3 regions of the Streptococcus sp. 27098_8_113 genome follow, and region 1 is predicted to be linked to each of the others. Evidence: predicted binding sites of a transcription regulator. Region 1 holds the regulator's gene; each other region holds the start of a gene.

Region 1 (3,283 bases):
TTGCATTATGCGCTCAAACACTTGGCAACATCTATTATACTTGTGCACAATCATCCTTCTGGAGTGACTTTCCCAAGTAAGAATGACGACGAGGTTACCAAACACATGAAAGAAGCTTGTGAACTAATGGGGTTGGTTCTTTTAGATCATTTAATTGTTTCAAAAAATAATTATTATAGTTATCGTGAAAAAACAGATTTGATCTAAAGTTTGTGGACCACATAATCAAACAAGGCTAAATCACCTGTTCTTGTGGGAAATAGAAATTCTGGATGCCACTGCACACCAAGAAATGGACTTCCATCAGTTGAGGTAACAGCCTCAATGACCTTGTCACGAGGATCGTAGGCTATAACTTCTAGATTTTTCGCTAGATCCTTGATACTTTGGTGATGGAATGAGTTGATTTGGCAAGTAGGTCCGTATAATTCATGGAGGATGGAGCCATTTTTAGTGACCATAGTCTGTGTGGTGTATTGAGCAGTGCTATCTTGCCAGTGATTCTCGATGTCTTGGTGAAGTGTGCCACCCATAGCAACATTGTAAAGCTGAGTACCGCGACAGACACCAAAAATAGGCTTGTTTTGCTTCCGTGCTTCTCGGATGAGAGCCAGTTCAAATAGATCCCTTTGAAGCAGATAATCATCGCTTTCGATAGTCTGTTCCTCGCCGTAGAAATGAGGGTGGACATTTTGTCCACCGGTAAGGATCAGTTTATCGATCATAGTGATATAGGTGTGAGCTAAGGCTTCATCACCAATTGGTAAGATAATTGGGATTCCTCCAACTTTATTGACTCCCTCGATAAAGCCAGTTGAAGTATAACTAATATGAATAAATTGATCGTTAGGAATATCCCTTTGGTTTCCTGTTATACCGATAATCGGTTTTTTCATAAAGTGTTTGTTTCCTTTCTTACCTTACTCATCATCTTTTCTCATGAAGTAGAGTAAGGTTTGGAGTTCGCTGGTTAGGTCCACATATTGTACAACCACATCTTTGGGGACAGATAGGTGCACTGGGGAGAAGCAAAGAATTCCCTTGATACCAGCATCAACCAAGACGGATGCGACTTCTTGTGCCTTAACGCTCGGCACTGTCAGAATGGCTGTCTTTACGTTTCCTTCTTGGACCTTTTCTTTTATTTGAGAAATTCCATAAATAGGAATTCCATCATTTGTGGTGGTTCCGACGTCAGAATAATCATCTGTATCAAAGGCCATTACAATCTTCATTTTATTCCGTTCATGAAAGCGGTAGTGTAAAAGAGCACGGCCCATATTTCCGACACCAACAATCATGACATTTGTAATCGAGTTGTCATTGAGAAGATTGGCAAAGAAATTCATTAGTTTCTTGACATCGTAGCCAAAACCTCTACGACCTAACTCACCGAAGTAAGAAAAGTCACGCCGAACAGTCGCAGAGTCGATTCCAATCGCCTCTGCGATTTGTTTTGAATTGGCCTTTTCAATATTTTCTGCATTAAATCGCTTGAAAATTCGGTAGTAGAGGGAGAGCCGCTTAGCAGTAGCACGTGGAATAGAATTGCTTTTTTCAGTTTTCACAAAATCACGACCTTTCTATCTTCTATTCTATAGAAAGCTTGTGAAAAAATCAACTAATTTGATGAACAAAATATTATTATACTAATAAATATAGATAAAATAATAGAAATAAGCAAAATTCTTAGAATTTCGCTTATTGGGGTGTTTTTTCAAAAATATCTCTTTCAACTAAACTATCCATCAAGAAATAGAATTTTTGCTGAATAATATGGTGTTTTTCTGATTTGAAGATATTAACCAATCTTAAACCAGACTTGTCCGTAATATTGATTTTAACTCCGCTTAGATCTTTATTGATGATAATCTTAAGCAAGAATCCATCGCCACTATTGGGAACAGCTTCGAGTAAACGAGAAAGCTCGTAATTACCAACTTTTGTTTCAGCAAATGTATTGTCCCGTAAGGTAAATTTCTTAACATTTGGATGGAGTGAGTAGGTGAAGTCGCAGTTTGCTAAGCTAACAGAAGTTTGAAAAGCCATCTTATCCTCCTAGTATTTCTTTTAGTTTTTGGCTGAATAGTTTGATTTCTTGGATGCTAGTTTGATCTGATACACTGATGCGAATGGATTCTTTTAGGCGCTCAGAGTTAGAGCCATATAAGGCTTGAAGGACATGGCTGGGCTGAACAGCACCAGCTGTACAAGCAGAGCCGGTCGAGATTGAAAAGCCATTAAGGTCCATTTGAAGCAAGATAAGATCATTCTTTTGGCTTGGAAATCCAATATTGACAACATAAGGCAGGCTAGGCTGACTTTCGTTTAAGTAGTAGTCTATATCCGTTAGGTTGTCCAGTAAAGTATCTTTTAACTGCTGGGCATGCTCAAGATTTTCCTCTAAGTGGGCAACATTTTCAGAAAGGGCAGTTGCCATCCCGACAATAGAAACGAGGTTTTCTGTACCCGCTCGATGTTTGTTTTCTTGATCGCCGCCATGCATGAAATTATCAAAATCCATCTGGTCAGCATAGAGAAATCCAACTCCTTTTGGACCGTGGAATTTGTGGGCTGATGCACTCAGGAAATTGATTCCCCATTCTTCAGGATAGACAGGGAGCTTTCCGACCGCTTGGACTGCGTCAACGTGAAAAGCAGCAGGATGATCCTTTAGTAATTCACCAATTTCTTGAATCGGCAAAATATAGCCTGTTTCATTATTGACAGCCATTACTGAGACAAGGATAGTATCTGGTCTGAGAGCATTCTTGATATCTTCAGTTCGGATTTGCCCATCCACTGGCTGAATGATAGTCGCTTCAAAACCGAAGTTCTCCACCAAGTATTCAACAGGCTCTAAAACAGCATGGTGTTCAATGGCCGTAGTGATAATATGCTTGCCTTGATTCTGATGGCGTAGGGCATATCCCTTGATTGCAGTGTTATTACTTTCAGTAGCACCTGAGGTGAAGAGGATATTTTTGCTCTGTGTGTGTAGAACTTTAGCAATATCTTCGCGAGCTTGTCGGAGCAGTTTTTTAGCTTCTCGACCGTGGCTGTGGGTACTGGATGGATTGCCGAAGACTGTCATTGCCTGAGTCATGGACTTAATCGCAGCAGGCGATAAGGCAGTCGTAGCAGCATTATCTAAATAAATCACAAATTTATCCCTTATTTCTTTTGAAAAGCAAAAAGTGGGCTGACTGGTTTTCTTTCTTGAATACGCACGATAGCATCGCCAATCAACTCGCTGGCTGTGATGTAGTGAACATTCTTCGGA
Region 2 (3,283 bases), on a different contig from region 1:
ATCCTGAGCAGACAGAGGTGCTCTATGGGGAGGCGGTCAAGGCGTTGGATGTGACGAAAGAAGACCATTTGATTGACGCTTATTGCGGGGTTGGGACCATCGGCTTTGCTTTTGCTAAAAGGGTCAAGTCTTTGCGAGGCATGGACATCATCCCTGAGGCCATTGAAGACGCTAAGCGCAATGCGAAACGGATGGGCTTTGACAATACGCTCTACGAGGCTGGAACGGCAGAGGAGATTATTCCTCGCTGGTACGCGGATGGTTATCGGGCGGATGCCTTGATTGTCGATCCGCCGCGAACAGGTCTGGATGATAAGCTGTTGGAGACGATTGTCCGCTATGCACCTGAAAAGATGGTCTATGTTTCCTGCAATGTCTCAACCTTGGCGCGCGATTTGGTCAAGCTATGTCAGGTCTACGATGTCCACTACATCCAGTCGGTTGACATGTTTCCCCATACCGCTCGAACGGAAGCAGTGGTAAAATTGGTCAAAAAAGTCAAGTAGAAGAGTGATTTTTTGGAAAACAAGCCTAAATAAACAGCAAAAGAGGCTGGGACAAAAGTCCTAGCCTCTCAATTGTCTTTGGATTGTCGAGCAAGACGCAGTGGTTGAGTGGGCTCTACTACGCTGATTTCATCAGCTTTTACAGCCCTACTCAACTGTGCGGAGGTGGGACGACGAAATCGAATTCTAACGAATTACCGATTTCTGTCCCACTCTCTTTTGAGTTAGAGGATTATAGCTTGATTTCAGTGTTTTGGAGAACCTTTTGGGCATCGGCAACGATTGTGTCGAGGATTTCTTTACATGGACGAATTTCCTTGACTAAGCCAGCGATTTGGCCACTCATCATAGAGCCATGTACGGTATCTCCTTCGTAAACAGCTTTAGAAAGAGAACCGATGGTGATTTCTTCGAGTTCGTCACGATTGGTGCCTTTGTTTTCTAGTTCGATATAGTGGTCGGTCATTTCATTACGGATACAACGAACTGGTGCACCAGCAATACGACCAGTAACGGCAGTAGCAGTATCATTGGCTGCGACAATGGCATCCTTGTAACCTGCTGAAATTGGGCATTCTTCAGAAGCTAGGAAGATAGTTCCCATCTGAACCCCTTGTGCACCGAGGACAAAAGCGGCAGCGAGACCACGACCATCGGCAACGCCACCTGCAGCGATGACTGGAATATCAACTGAGTCAACAATCTGAGGAATGAGAGCCATAGTATTGGTTTCACCGATGTGGCCACCAGCTTCAGAACCTTCGGCAATCACGGCATCAACTCCGAGCTCTTGCATTTTTTGCGCGTGTTTGACACTGGCGATAACAGGGATAACCTTGATACCTGCCTCTTTCAGATAAGGCATGATGAATTTCGGTGTACCAGCCCCAGTCGTTACGACAGGAACTTTTTCTTCAATGATGACTGTCACAATATCCTTGATATTTTTCATCATGAGCATAACATTGACGGCAAATGGCTTGTTAGTCAATTTACGCAGTTCACGGATTTCTTCGCGCAACTGCTCACCTGTCATTCCTCCTGAAGCAATGATTCCCAGTCCGCCAGCTTCGGAAACAGCTGCCGCCAGTTGGTAGTGGGAAATCTGAGCCATAGCTCCTTGGAAAATAGGGTACTTAATGTTCAACAATTTTGTAATAGACATAGGGCATCTCCTTTATTCTGTATTTAAAATCATTATATCACTATAATAAAGCGTTTTCAATAAAGCCGTAGACTGACAAAAGATAGAAGTTTGTGAAAAAAATCTCAGAAATGGTTGATAGGAATAGCCTTTCCTTGTGAAATTAAATTTATCAGTGTCCTTATAACAATAACTTATAGCCTATTAGAATTTGTTATATTCTCTAAGATCGAATTTGAGCAAGCATGGAAAGGATTTTTATTGGACGCATCTTTTGTGATATAATAATAAAAAATACACGGAGGTAGAGCATATGGATAATGTGATTGATTTGTCTGTTCCAGTGGCAGAAGTGATTGAGAAGCAGCCCGAAGTTTTAGATGTTTTGGTCGAGTTGGGTTTTAAGCCTCTGGCCAATCCTGTCATGCGCAATACAGTCGGGCGCGTGGTTTCGATCAAAAAAGGAGCCAGCATGAATGGCATTGACCTGAATAAAATCAAGCAAACGCTGGAATTAAACGGCTATGAAGTGGTGGGGATTTAGGCATGGCTACTGAACGCATTGAAGTCCTCAAGTCAATCTTGCTGGACCTACATAATGGAGCTTCGGCAGAATCTGTTCAGGAGCTCTTCAATGAGCATTTTGCTGGTGTGTCCGCTATTGAGATCAGCCTGATGGAGCATGAGCTGATGAACTCGGATACGGGAGTGACCTTTGAAGATGTCATGTCTCTCTGCAATGTCCATGCCAATCTCTTTAAAGGTGCCATTCAGGATGTGGAGGTGGCTGATACCGACCATCCAGGCCATCCTGTTCAGATTTTTAAGCAGGAAAATCTAGCACTGCGGGCTGCCCTTATGCGGGTTCGCAGACTCCTATCCACCTATGAAAGCACAGAAGATGAGGAGCTTCTTCCTGAAATCCGCAAGGGACTCCAGCGCCAGCTGGGTTTGGTGGGACAGTTTGATATCCACTATCAGCGTAAGGAAGAGCTCATGTTTCCTATCATGGAGAGCTACGGCCACGATTCGCCGCCCAAGGTCATGTGGGGCGTAGACGATCAGATTCGAGACCTTTTCCAAGAGGCTAAGGCTGCTGCTGAGCAGTTGCCGGATACTTCGATTCAAGAAGTCAAGGACAAGTTTGAGTCTTTTGCAGCTGAGTTTGAAGCTATGATTTTCAAGGAAGAGTCTATTCTTCTCATGATTCTCCTCGAGTCCTTTACTCAGGATGACTGGCTCAAGATTGCTGAGGAGAGTGATGCTTATGGCTATGCCATCATCAAGCCAACGGAGAAATGGATTCCTGCTCGGCACTCATTCTCGGAGGAGGAAGCTGGGGATGCTGCTGATGAAGGAAGCGAAGCGCCAGCCAGTAGAGAACAGACTAGTGATGGCAGATTTCAGCAGGTCATTGATATGCAAGATGGCCAGGTCACCATTTCCTTTAAGCCTAAGGAAAAGAAGGAGCAAGCCTTTAATCGGGACTCCCAGCAGCCTTTTGGCCATGGCTATCTGTCAGTGGCGGAGGCCAATCTGATTTTGGACCATCTGCCCATAGAGATTACTTTTGTCAATAAGGACGATATTTTCCAGTATTATAATGACAGTGTGCCGGCAGACGAGATGATTT
Region 3 (3,283 bases), on a different contig from region 1:
ATCTTGCACGATAAATTGCCAAATATTAAGGAGCCTAGTCCTCTCAACTTTATTGCAGATACTAGCTATGGTGTTTACCTCTTCCATTGGCCTTTTTACATAATCTTTAGTCAGTTGATGGGCAATGGTTGGGCTGTGCTTTTGACTACAATCTTGAGTTTTGGTTTCGCGGCTCTATCCTTCTATATTTTAGAGCCGACTTTAGCTGGACGGAAGCCTCGGATTTTTGGCAAGGAGATGAATGTAAGTTCCATCACCAAGCCGATTTTCTACAGTTTCATTCCGCTGACATTTATCTTGCTTATTATCACAGTTACAGCTCCGTCTGTGGGTGCCTTTGAGGAAAGCCTGATTGTCAATTCTTTGAACCAATCCGATACGAAAATGCAGACAACCCGTAAGCACGCAGACCAAAAAACTGCCACAAATTATAACGTGGCAGAGGGAACGACTGTTATCGGTGATTCGGTCACCTTGCGCTCTGCTGAATGGATCCAAGAGGCTATACCTGACGCTCAAGTCGATGCAGTTGTTAGTCGTAATTTAGTGTCTGGTCTGGAATTTTTCAAGAACGATATTGCTAACCAAACACTGCTTCAAAACGTCGTCTTGGCATTGGGAACCAATCCGGTTGACAATTATGAAGAATTGCTGGATCAGTATATCGAGCTCTTGCCAAAAGGCCATCGCTTAATTTTAGTCACGCCATATGATGGCCGGACAGCCAATGATCCAAGTAGTATTCCTGTTAAGATGCGCCAATACGAACTTGAACTTGCTAAGAAATACGATTTTGTATATGTAGCAGACTGGTATCAGGTCGCGATTAATAATCCGCAGATTTGGATTGGAACAGACTATGTTCATTATGGGGCAGATTCAGAGTCAATGGCAGAGGGAGGTAAACTCTACTCTAACATGTTGAAAGAAGCCTTGGCTGCCGCTTCAAGTGGCAGTGTTAAGCCATAAAACTAGCTCGGTTATTTAGCCGAGCTCATTTTATAATAAAAAAAGAAAGCGCTAACATATTTTTAGAGAAAAGTATGTGAAATTTTTGAGAATAGATATAGAATTTAGTAAAAAAGCCTGAAATATCAGTGTTTAAAAAATAATCCATAAAAAGTTTGTGAACTTTTGTTGAAAGTGTTTACAAATTTGTAGGAATAGAGTATAATTATATTGTGAAATAATTAACAAAGGTTAAAATCTTCATCTAACCTTTTGGCAGAAACCATTGGAGGACTATAATGGCTGATAAGAAGAAAACTGTTGAACAAGAAGATAAAGTGCTAGCGGCTGAAAAACATGTTGACGAGCTTGTGCAAAAAGGTCTCCTAGCTCTTGAAGAAATGAGAAAACTGAACCAAGAGCAAGTAGATTATATCGTAGCAAAAGCTTCAGTTGCAGCTCTTGATGCACACGGGATCCTTGCTCAACATGCGGTTGAAGAAACTGGTCGTGGTGTATTTGAAGACAAGGCAACGAAAAACCTCTTTGCCTGTGAACACGTTGTCAACAACATGCGTGGTGTGAAGACTGTTGGTGTTATCGAAGATGATCCTGTTACTGGATTGACAAAAATTGCGGAGCCTGTCGGAGTTATTTGTGGTATCACTCCAACGACGAACCCAACATCAACAGCAATTTTTAAAGCATTGATTGCCTTGAAGACACGTAATCCAATCGTTTTTGCCTTCCACCCATCTGCTCAAGAATCATCTGCTCACGCAGCGCAAATCGTTCGTGATGCAGCTATTGCAGCTGGCGCACCAGAAAACTGTGTGCAATGGATTACAAAGCCATCTATGGAAGCAACAGCAGCTTTGATGAACCACGATGGTATTGCAACCATCCTTGCAACAGGTGGTAATGCCATGGTTAAGGCTGCCTACTCTTGTGGAAAACCAGCTCTTGGGGTAGGTGCCGGAAACGTACCAGCTTACATTGAAAAATCTGCTGACCTTCGCCAAGCCGCTCATGATATCGTGATGTCTAAATCATTTGACAATGGTATGGTCTGCGCATCTGAGCAAGCAGTGATCATTGACAAGGAAGTTTATGACGAATTTGTAGAAGAATTCAAGTCATACCACACTTACTTTGTAAACAAGAAAGAAAAAGCCCTTCTTGAAGAATTCTGCTTTGGCGCTAAAGCAAACAGCAAAAACTGTGCGGGTGCTAAGCTCAATGCAGATATTGTAGGTAAACCAGCTACATGGATTGCTGAACAAGCAGGCTTTAAAGTACCAGAAGGTACAAACATTTTGGCTGCAGAATGTGCTGAAGTAGGTCCAAATGAGCCATTGACTCGCGAAAAACTTTCACCAGTTATCGCTGTCTTGAAAGCTGAAGATAGAGAAGACGGTCTTAAAAAAGCTCGTCAAATGGTTGAATTTAACGGACTTGGTCACTCAGCAGCTATCCATACAAAAGACGAAGAATTGGCTAAACGCTTTGGTACTGAAATCAAAGCGATGCGGATTATCTGGAACTCTCCATCTACTTTCGGTGGTATCGGGGACGTATATAATGCCTTTATTCCATCCTTGACACTTGGATGTGGTTCATACGGACGCAACTCAGTTGGCGATAACGTGAGCGCTATTAACCTCCTAAACATCAAGAAAGTAGGGAAACGTAGAAATAATATGCAATGGTTTAAAGTTCCTTCAAAAATTTACTTCGAGCGCAATTCTATCCAATACCTTCAAACATGTGAAGATATTGAACGCGTTATGATCGTTACTGACAAATCTATCGAAAAACTTGGCTTTGTTCAACGTGTGATCGATCAATTGAACGCCCGTAGCAACCGTGTAACGATCCAAGTCTTCTCAGATGTTGAACCAGATCCAGACATCACAACTGTAGAACGTGGTGCTGAAGTGATGAAAGCATTTGAACCAGATACAATCATCGCTCTTGGTGGTGGTTCCCCAATGGACGCGGCCAAAGTAATGTGGCTCTTCTACGAGCAACCAGAAATCGACTTCCGTGACTTGGTTCAAAAATTCATGGATATCCGTAAACGTGCCTTCCGCTTCCCATCACTTGGTAAGAAAGCGAAATACATTGGGATTCCAACAACATCTGGTACAGGTTCAGAAGTAACACCATTTGCCGTTATCTCTGATAAGAAAAACAACCGCAAATATCCATTGGCTGACTACTCATTGACACCAACTATTGCGATTGTTGACCCTGCTTTGGTTGAATCAGTTCCAGACTTTATCGCTGCTGATACAGGTATGGACGTCTTGACTCACGCCACTGAAGCCTACAC

What was found. The regulator Rex, encoded in region 1, represses fermentation and respiration genes when NADH is low (regulators of the CRP and FNR family bind a similar motif). The targets are predictions, from matches to a motif close to TTGTGAANTANTTCACAA.
Region 2: O3644_RS07970 (nitronate monooxygenase) is a predicted target of Rex. The motif match lies at 1,762-1,779, and genes of this name have one in related genera.
Region 3: adhE (bifunctional acetaldehyde-CoA/alcohol dehydrogenase) is a predicted target of Rex. The motif match lies at 1,180-1,197, and genes of this name have one in related genera.

Annotation. Positions count from the first base shown of each region.
Region 1 covers NZ_JAPVZU010000002.1:191,492-194,774, forward strand. Annotated here, with positions in the region: gene radC (DNA repair protein RadC) at 1-207, shown strand, start outside; gene O3644_RS02330 (gamma-glutamyl-gamma-aminobutyrate hydrolase family protein) at 204-896, opposite strand; gene O3644_RS02335 (redox-sensing transcriptional repressor Rex) at 921-1,568, opposite strand; gene O3644_RS02340 (DUF1831 domain-containing protein) at 1,702-2,049, opposite strand; gene O3644_RS02345 (cysteine desulfurase family protein) at 2,051-3,163, opposite strand; gene O3644_RS02350 (ribose-phosphate diphosphokinase) at 3,175-3,283, opposite strand, start outside.
Region 2 covers NZ_JAPVZU010000013.1:33,193-36,475, forward strand. Annotated here, with positions in the region: gene rlmD (23S rRNA (uracil(1939)-C(5))-methyltransferase RlmD) at 1-506, shown strand, start outside; gene O3644_RS07970 (nitronate monooxygenase) at 739-1,671, opposite strand; gene O3644_RS07975 (DUF1858 domain-containing protein) at 1,964-2,194, shown strand; gene O3644_RS07980 (DUF438 domain-containing protein) at 2,197-3,283, shown strand, end outside.
Region 3 covers NZ_JAPVZU010000010.1:31,733-35,015, forward strand. Annotated here, with positions in the region: gene O3644_RS06815 (acyltransferase family protein) at 1-969, shown strand, start outside; gene adhE (bifunctional acetaldehyde-CoA/alcohol dehydrogenase) at 1,248-3,283, shown strand, end outside.